Regions from separate parts of the Paenibacillus sp. FSL F4-0100 genome, predicted to be linked through region 3. Evidence: riboswitches for the same ligand, from Rfam matches in the RefSeq annotation. Region 3 holds a riboswitch; each other region holds the start of a gene.
The links. A riboswitch is a leader RNA that binds a small molecule or an ion and turns the genes downstream of it on or off. The one in region 3 is predicted to bind cyclic di-AMP.
Positions count from the first base shown of each region.

Region 1: another riboswitch for cyclic di-AMP. It lies ahead of MHH48_RS29855 (TrkH family potassium uptake protein); the one in region 3 lies ahead of MHH48_RS32740 (APC family permease).
Region 2: another riboswitch for cyclic di-AMP. It lies ahead of MHH48_RS00495 (C40 family peptidase); the one in region 3 lies ahead of MHH48_RS32740 (APC family permease).
Region 4: another riboswitch for cyclic di-AMP. It lies ahead of MHH48_RS02405 (hypothetical protein); the one in region 3 lies ahead of MHH48_RS32740 (APC family permease).

Region 1 is NZ_CP150303.1:6,565,452-6,567,654, forward strand. It holds gene MHH48_RS29855 (TrkH family potassium uptake protein) at 1-907, opposite strand, end outside; cyclic di-AMP (ydaO/yuaA leader) riboswitch at 972-1,116, opposite strand; gene MHH48_RS29860 (CPBP family intramembrane glutamic endopeptidase) at 1,408-2,203, shown strand, end outside.
Region 2 is NZ_CP150303.1:102,697-104,899, forward strand. It holds gene MHH48_RS00495 (C40 family peptidase) at 419-892, opposite strand; cyclic di-AMP (ydaO/yuaA leader) riboswitch at 897-1,037, opposite strand; gene MHH48_RS00500 (hypothetical protein) at 1,386-2,203, opposite strand, start outside.
Region 3 is NZ_CP150303.1:7,202,627-7,204,829, reverse strand. It holds gene MHH48_RS32740 (APC family permease) at 1-1,116, opposite strand, end outside; cyclic di-AMP (ydaO/yuaA leader) riboswitch at 1,279-1,474, opposite strand; gene MHH48_RS32735 (molybdopterin oxidoreductase family protein) at 1,957-2,203, shown strand, end outside.
Region 4 is NZ_CP150303.1:541,729-543,931, forward strand. It holds gene MHH48_RS02400 (proline dehydrogenase family protein) at 1-421, shown strand, start outside; gene MHH48_RS02405 (hypothetical protein) at 480-944, opposite strand; cyclic di-AMP (ydaO/yuaA leader) riboswitch at 1,078-1,253, opposite strand; cyclic di-AMP (ydaO/yuaA leader) riboswitch at 1,796-1,963, shown strand; gene MHH48_RS02410 (hypothetical protein) at 2,094-2,203, shown strand, end outside.

The sequences.
Region 1 (2,203 bases), 640 kb from region 3:
TAAACATCAGAATCACGATAAAAAATTGCGTGGCCTGTCGAAGCCCCGTAATATCTATAGTATTCGCGCCAGCTGTACGCGGCGTTACGGACTGGAATAACGCACCGAAGAATTTTCCGCCCCAATTCAGAGAGCCGAGCGTCCTCGGATTGGTGAATTCAAATATAAGAATGACGATAAATCCAACCAGCAGCAAGGTAGCCGTCATGGTGAGCACCACTTTGGAATGCAAGGAAAGTCTCCGCTGTTTTCGGAAATCAATCAGATCGGATAATACGATAAAACCAATGCCACCTGAGACAATCAAAAACATCACGACTATGTTGACTACAGGATCGTAAACATACCCGGTCAAACTCCGAAAATCACCAAACAAATCAAAACCGGCGTTGTTAAACATCGTGACTGCATGAAAAACGCCATAATAAATCGCCTGGCCGATCGGCATATCAAACGCCCAGCGGATCGATAGAATGATGGCACCACAGGCCTCGATGATGAGGGAGTACAACAACACTCTGCGAATCAGCCTTACGATTCCTTCCATCGAGGACTGATTCATCGCTTCTTGCAGAATGAGACGATCCTTGAGCGATATGCGTCTTTTCAGAGCCAAGGCAAATAAAGTAGCCATCGTCATGAATCCGAGCCCGCCGATCTGAATCAGCAGCATAATCACGACTTCTCCGAAGGAACTGAATGTCGTTCCTGTATCCACCACAACCAGACCCGTTACACATGTTGCCGATGTCGAAGTGAACAAAGCATCGATAAATTCAAGCGGTTCACCTGTACTTGTGGAAATCGGCAGCATTAACAGCGCCGTCCCGATGAAGATAATAGCCGCAAAACCAAGCACGAGAATCTGCGGCGGAGACAACCTGAGCCAGTTAAATTTAGAGTTCAATCGGTCACCTTCTTAAAAAAAATCAAGAAAAAAGACACTGGAAAACGCAGTGCCCTTTACGGTCTGGTTCCTGTGCTGCAGCCTACGAGGTTAGCTGACGGATTCGGGCATTTCCACAGGTCGCCCTATTCATTATTCTAGGAATAATGAAATTCACCCCAATTACATGGTTCCCCCATTTTCAGTACGAAATTCGGCTGGAATATTCGGTTCCTTGAAGCATGATGTGATTATAACGCAATCTGGTACGTAACCCAATGCCGTTTTTCACCCAAAAAATCTTTAAAAGAGCGCGAATTGGGCATATTCAAGAATACAAGCATGGGGTTCTCTAACGTTTTCGAAACCTTTCATTCATTTTCATCGATTTGTTTCATTATTCCGGATATTGGGATAAGCTGCTTATGACTTTCATAACTATGTTATATTGACTCTATGCGTACTTAATCAGGCATATCGAATACCAGTGGGAGTATCAACTTTCCTAGAGGAGGAATTTCATGAATCGTGCAAGAGAGCCCTTGAAGCTGAAGCCCAATTTAAAACAGCTCATCGTGCCTGCCGCAGTCGGCCTGATTCTGTTCCTATTATTTCAGGTGTTTCCGTCGACGAATCCGGATTCTACCGAGATGGCATCTCCGAATATCATATCCAAGGAGCAGGCTCGGCAAGCGGCTTCAAGCTTTGCTCAGGAGCATTTGCAGTTTACGGCTGCAAAAACGGATGACACATTGGTTACATATCAATCCAAATCGGAACTTTACGGATATCTGGCGAAGGAAAAGAAACTTTCGGAATACAACAAAACCTATGAAGCCAAATATCCCTATGACGTATACCGCGTTCGCTTCAGCGAGCCGGGAGGCGATGCCCTCAATGTGGACGTGCACATGCAAAATTCTGGCATCGTCGGATTCTCGTACGATTACGCCCGCTCCAGCTATGACCGGATTGAGCTGAACAAGGGCGATGTACAAAGGCAGATGCTGCTTGTCGTCGAGGACGGCATGTCATTAGCCGAGAAGCAAGCGCTCGCGGAGCCTTGGCTCCAGCGAGCGGGCTATGACCTGTCGCGCCTTGAGCTGGTTACACGGGAAGGGGAACCCCGGCTCCGATATGTGGACCCGGAATCCAAAATTGGCGATTCCCGATTGGAGCACCGTTTCACCTTCGAACATGGGAAATTACGCTCCTATGAGCCATCCTTCTCAGTCCCGTCCGCCCATTCCGCCTATGTCAACAAGCAGACTCAGGATGCAACGCTGCTGACACTCGCAGGGTATGGCCTGTTCACCC
Region 2 (2,203 bases), 600 kb from region 3:
CTGCCGCGAGGCATAGCAATCTATGTATTAAAGCACTTACATTAATGACAAAGTTGTTACTGCGTCCATTCTATCAGACAGTAAGCGGGATTGGCAATTATTTCTTGATGGATTTTGCTATTTTTCAATCGCATTAGCTGTCGAAGCGTCAGATAAAATCAATATTTTTCCAAAACGGTGTTTAATGAAGAGAGAGAAGGGTATATAAAGAATAAGAGGATATTGAGGATGGAATAACCAAACGAAGTCATTTCAATATCTGCATTCATTTTTTTTTGAAAAGTGGAAACTTTTTCGTTGTCTTAAACGTTATAAAGGTATACACACAATCAACAAAAGAAAAAAGCCGCTGGATGAGATCGGCACAATCTCATAAACCCAGGGCTTCTTATAAGAGTAAATCAATAAAGTTCCAACATTAATTGTAGTTCACAGCTACAGATTTGTACGTATTCTGACTCATAATTCTCTTAGCGCCTACATATCGGTTGGCGTAATAGCTCTGGCTTAGCGGACTGATCATGACACCACGCGAAGATGAGGAATGAGCAAATTTGCCGCTCCCAACATAAATACCCACATGAGAGATACCTCTACCGGATGTGTTGAAGAACACGAGATCGCCAGCTTTCAGGTTGCTCTTGGATACTGCCGTTCCTACTTTGTATTGAGCTGCAGACGTTCGCGGCAGGCTAAGGCCAAGCTTCTTGTAAACATAGCTGGTGAATCCGGAGCAGTCAAAACCATTCGTTGTGGTTCCACCCGTTTTATAAGAGACACCAATGGCTGGTTTGATTGCTGTATTTAATTTGGAATCGGCGAAAGCGCTTCCGGTCCCTAATGTGAGTGCGAGTGCGAGGCCGAGAGAAACAGCCGTTAACTTCTTTTTCAAAACAAAAAGCTCCTTCCATTGCCTGCGAGGTTAGCTTAAGGGTTCGGTTGAAAGGTCCCCTATGATCCCTCTCTTGCGAGATCAATTCACCCAAAACGGATCCCCCGCTTCCCATATCGTTATGGGAATTCGGCTCCTTAAAATGTTGATGAACCCATTCATTGACGTCTGACGTTCCAACATAGTTAACGAATTTACATCGTTCCAACAAAAAAGTTACAGTAAAGATGACAAAGTTGTTACTAACATATTCGTTATTTTAGCAGAGTATTAACAATTTGGCAAACGAGGAAAGATCATTTTTAAACAAAAAACCTGTCCCCATCTTGGGGAAACAGGTTTTTTTGTAATTTGGCGCTCAGAAATTTGTAATATAGAGGATAAATGAATGCTTATTCTTTGTAAAATCAAGCTCGAGATAAAAACGTGTCACTTCGGATTACAGCTTATTCGCGAGCATGATTCACCATTTCAGGGTAACGAATTGTAACGATTAGGAATGCTGTGAGGAGGAATCTCTCCACAAATGATATTGGGTGGAAATTACCCAAATTTGGAATAGTCCATTCAGGAAATAAGAGGCCTGCTGAATAATTAAGCCGATCAACCCGGCCCAGAAGAGCGAAGCCGAGCTCAGGAGCAACAGAATGACACAGGCTGATCCGCCGATGGTGATGGACAACAGCACTGCCGTGCCCAAGCGGCGGAAGAGTGCCAGAATAGAGCTGATCATACCGAACCCCCCAGTGCGCCCGAATTGCATATAGAGCAATAACAGGCGGATCAGATAGGCGTACAAGAACCACCCAGCTGCATAGGGCAGTGCATGAAGCAGCAGAACAGGCTCTTGAATCCCATTCAGCAGAATCGGAAGGATTTTGGGCAGAATCCAGTAACCGGGCGCAAAGGTGAGAATGAGCTCTATCAGATAGAATAGCGTTACGGGTTTCCACAGTTTCCGCATCCCAATGAAGAAGAATAAACCGCGCTCGCCCTTAGCTTCCTGGTGAAGGTTGTAGAAGATGCCGGCCCGAATGAGCGGGGTGAAGATCATCCTGATCAAGAGCAAACCGGCCAGAAGCCATGCGTAGGTGTGGACCGTGCTGCTCAGGGATAGGCTCATCTCGCCCTCGTAGAAGAATAAAAGACGGCTGAGCTCGTTAGGGGCAGAATCCGGATATCGCATAAGAAGGGGAACGACTGCCGATTTTACGAGTCGGTACAGGCAGTATCCCCACAGCAAACGGTATAAGAAGAGCAGAATCGAGACGTATAGCTGGTCTTTAACACTGATCCACCCTTGGCCTGCGT
Region 3 (2,203 bases):
CAGATGCTCGGTTTTGCCTTCGAAAGCCAGCAGCAACAGAATGGAGAAGAACCCAAGTATGATAATCCCGTTTGAATATCCCAGACGGTCCCCCCGGACGGTGAACATTCGGGGAATAAATTTATCCTTCGCCAGATTAACGGCAAGCAGCGGGAAGGCGGAATATCCCGTGTTGGCGGCCAGGATCAGAATGAGAGCTGTTGTTCCTTGGATAAAGTAATAAAAAACGTTTCGTCCAAAGGTATGCTCGGCAATCTGGGAAACGACAGTGACTTGCTCGCTGGGGCTAACCCCATAGTAATAGGCCAGGAATACGATGCCCGAAAATAACATTGCCAGCAAGGATCCCATCGCGACCAAGGTTTTGGCCGCATTATTCGGAGCGGGATCCTTGAAATTCGGGATGGCGTTAGAAATGGCTTCAACGCCGGTCAGGGCAGAGCTGCCCGAGGCAAATGCCCGCAGGAGCAGGAACAAGCTGAGACCGGCGACAGGCGTGCCGATCGGCGTGTGAAGCTCTGGTGATGCATGGCCTGTAGCTATGTTGAATATTCCGACGCCAATCAGGATAAACAGCGCCAGTACAAACAAGTAAACCGGATAAGCCAGTATGGTGGCCGACTCCGTAACCCCTCTTAAATTGAGTACGGTCAAACATAGAACGAACACGATGGAGATGGGCAGATTGTAGGCATGCAGTTCCGGAAAAGCCGACGTGATCGCGTCCGTCCCCGCCGATACGCTGACCGCAACCGTCAGGATGTAGTCGACCAGCAGGGAGCCGCCAGCGACCAATCCTGGATACATGCCTAAATTCCGTTTGGAAACCACGTAGGCTCCGCCGCCATGCAGATATGAGAAAATAATTTGTCTATATGATAGGATAAGTGCCAGCAATAAGACCAGGACCCCGACGGCAATCGGTATGGAATACCAATAGGCAGCCGCGCCAACGGTCATCAAGACGATCAGAATTTGTTCAGGTCCATAGGCCACGGACGACAAGGCGTCGGATGAAAGGATGGCCAGCGCTTTGGTTTTGTTCAGCTTTTGCTCGCCCAATTCCGTTGATTTAAGGGGTCTTCCGATGAGGAATCGTTTGATAGAAGATAACATGTTTTTCACCGCCGATTAAGAATAGGTACATGATGGGAACTGCTTGAAGTGAGTTCAATCGGTGTGCCTCATGTGCTGGACATATGGGCTATCTCCATTCCAATATTGATTTTTGGCAAACAAAAAACACAGGTTAGAACCCTGTGTTTGATCACAAGTTCACAACCCTCTCCATCAACGCTGACGAGGTTAGCTGTCGGATTCGGGCGGTGAGAGTCGCCCTACCTGATAATAGTCGCGGCGTAAGTACGCGCTGCATCAGGATTCACCCCATAGTATGGTTGACAGATCCTATAGGTATCCATCCATACGTGTGGTTCCCCCGCTTTCCAAATTGGAAATTAAGCGAATGTCATGTGAATATGAAGAATGATTTCGAAGCTGAATAGTATATTACGCCTGCTCAAATCTTTTGTAAAACACCCTCCAACGAAAAATTAAGCAGAATTATTTATAAAAAATGACAGATAAGCGCTTACATAAATGTGTGGCTTTGACAGGCTTTGTTTTTTGCATGTTTGCTACAGAAAGCATGATTTTCTATGATGCGTAAGGGCAAGTAGCTCAGATGTGATGCGATAGACGCTGGATACAAACAAATTCGCCATGCCGGTCTCGGGGGAGGAGACATGGGCATGGCGAATTTTTTGGGAGTGGTCCATGATTTGGCAAGGAAGAGAAAGGGTCTGGGTTCCTCTTCGTTGCTCTTGATAGGAATATACCCGGAAGGAAGTAGAGTGAAACACCCGCTCAGAAAAAAATGTAAGACTTTACTGGAGCCCTGATTTTCTTTTAAGATAAGGGGATATGATTCAGCGTGTACAAGGGGGAATGGACGAAATGACTCAAGCGATGATTCATCAGGAGAATGGTGTGTTTCCGGCGGTATGTCCGTTGGATTGTCCCGATACTTGCGGTTTGCTGCTGCATAAAGAGAATGGAAAAATCGTGAAGGTTACCGGCAATCCGGATCATCCGATGACGCAGGGAGCCATCTGTAATAAAGTCCGCAATATGGCACATCGGGTGTATCATCCCGAGCGCGTGCTTTATCCGCTGCGGAGGGTAGGGCCCAAGGGTGAGGGGG
Region 4 (2,203 bases), 1.0 Mb from region 3:
CCGTACCGAGGAGGACGTCAAGAATTTAATCAATGCCGGTGTTAATCTGCGGCTCGTGAAGGGGGCGTACAAAGAGCCGGGAACGATCGCTTTTCAGCAGAAGCGGGAGGTCATTGACAACTATAAGAAATTGATCAAAATGCATTTTGATCAGGGTGCCTACGTTGCGATTGCTTCGCATGATGACAACATCATCGACTGGGTGAAGGTGTTTGCCGAGCAGAGTCACATAGACAAACAGGAATTTGAGTTTCAGATGCTGTACGGGCTGCGGATGAACGATCAGGCAGCGCTTGCACAGGACGGCTACCGCATTCGGTGTTATATGCCCTACGGAACGATGTGGTACCCGTATTTTACGCGGCGGCTGGCGGAGAAGCCGGCCAACCTGATGATGGTGCTCAAAAATATGTTCAAGTGAGCGGGGGAAAACAATCAATTGAAAGTGAAGCGAGGACGGTAGCTCTCTAGCTACTGTCCTAGAAGAAATAATACGCCTCCGAGCAGTCCATCAGGAAGGAACGCTCCAGCGGCAAGCTGCCTAACCGCTTACGGGTGATGTGCTGTTGCCGATTGGTCTCCAGATCGGCGAGCGCCGATACGGCGAGCTGCATCCGGGCGGATCCCCACTGGTGCTGCTTCTGGGCATAGCGAACGGCCTCGGTCACGGACATGCCTTTCAGCCTCGTAAAGACGGCTGCCCAGCGGACTAGATCCGTGAATTCCCTGTTGCTTGGCAGCGCATATTCGGCATAACCGGCCGCGTCTTTGCAGCTGATTTTGAACAAACCGCAGTTCCAATCTCGTTTGCTCCAGGGGATAAAGCGTTCAGCCGAGCCCTGGTCGAAACGAAATATCTCCATATGGCGGATGGGCTCTACACTTAATGCGGGAACTTCGGTTTCGATAACGGATGTCAGTGCAGCCTCGATGAATTTCGTCATGATCTACGCTCCTTTATAGGAATGTTATATGCGCGGCAAATAGGCCTGGTGAGCAGAGATCCCCCGCTCTCCAGGCCTATTTATCGTTAGAGGCCCTGTTCCAGTGGCCGCTTCCGCTTAAGGCTCGGGTGGTGTTCTCTCTCAAAACGCGCCTACGAGGTTAGCTGACGGATTCGGGCTTGAGAGCACCCTACCGCAGTGCCTGACCATCTAGGCACTTCGGATTCACCCCATTCACCAATAGAAGCTCCATTGGCGATTTTGGTTCCCCCGTCTCCCCATCAGTCGAGAGCTCAGCGTATAACGAATGTTTCGAATAGATGGATGAATCATACGCCGGAGGAAACTAAAAGTAAATGATCATATGGGACGGATACATTCCGAAAATCGATGAAAACCGTATAAGAAAACGTGTACATTCAGTCGTGTCATCGATTATCATGGCAAAATCTCGGTATCTCGATAGATTGCGATAAATACAAGAAAACAAGAGAAATACATAGTATAGAGTAGTATTCGGGAGATAATGAAGCGATACTGGTCAGTTCCTGTTCGACATAACGCCACATGTGTTTTTGCTCACATTTACTTCCTGCAGGGCCAGACGTATGATACGAACTATGAATTGACGGACATCAGCGACAGGCAAACGGGCAGCCGTTCCATGAAGGCCTACAGACAGTGTGAGAGCTCAGTTGGGCTCTTTTATGGATCGAATCTCGGGCGAAGGCGCCATGGGCCTTCGCTGAAATTGCAGGATGATGCGACTCTCACCGCTCGAACCTGATGCTGTGTTGTTTTGCCGGACCTGGATGTTTAGTCAATGGCTAATAGAATAACATGCTACTCGTTTTCAATTTTCGCTGAGTCCTTGAATGGAAAAGGAACGGGGGAACCAGTCGGGAGATGAATCTATCTCTCAGGGGTGAATCCCATGGACAAGATAACGGTCTATGGGTAGGGCGACTCTCACGCCCGAATCCGTCAGCTAACCTCGTAAGCGTATCGAGAGAGGCAACGATTGTCGTGGACTTGGGCCACGGTGTATTTCACCGTGTCCTATTAAGGAGCCTGCGGGAAGAGTTCTTCTCTTTCCACAGGCTTCTTTGTTGTTGTCTTCTCTTTCCGAACTTAGGAGGAGAACAAAAGATGGAGAAATCGCAGGAGTTTATCCTGGTATCCGCACCGAACAAGGCCGGGGAAGAATTTATCCGCCAGCTGATCTTTAAGCGCATTTCGTTTGTGGCCATAGCCAACAA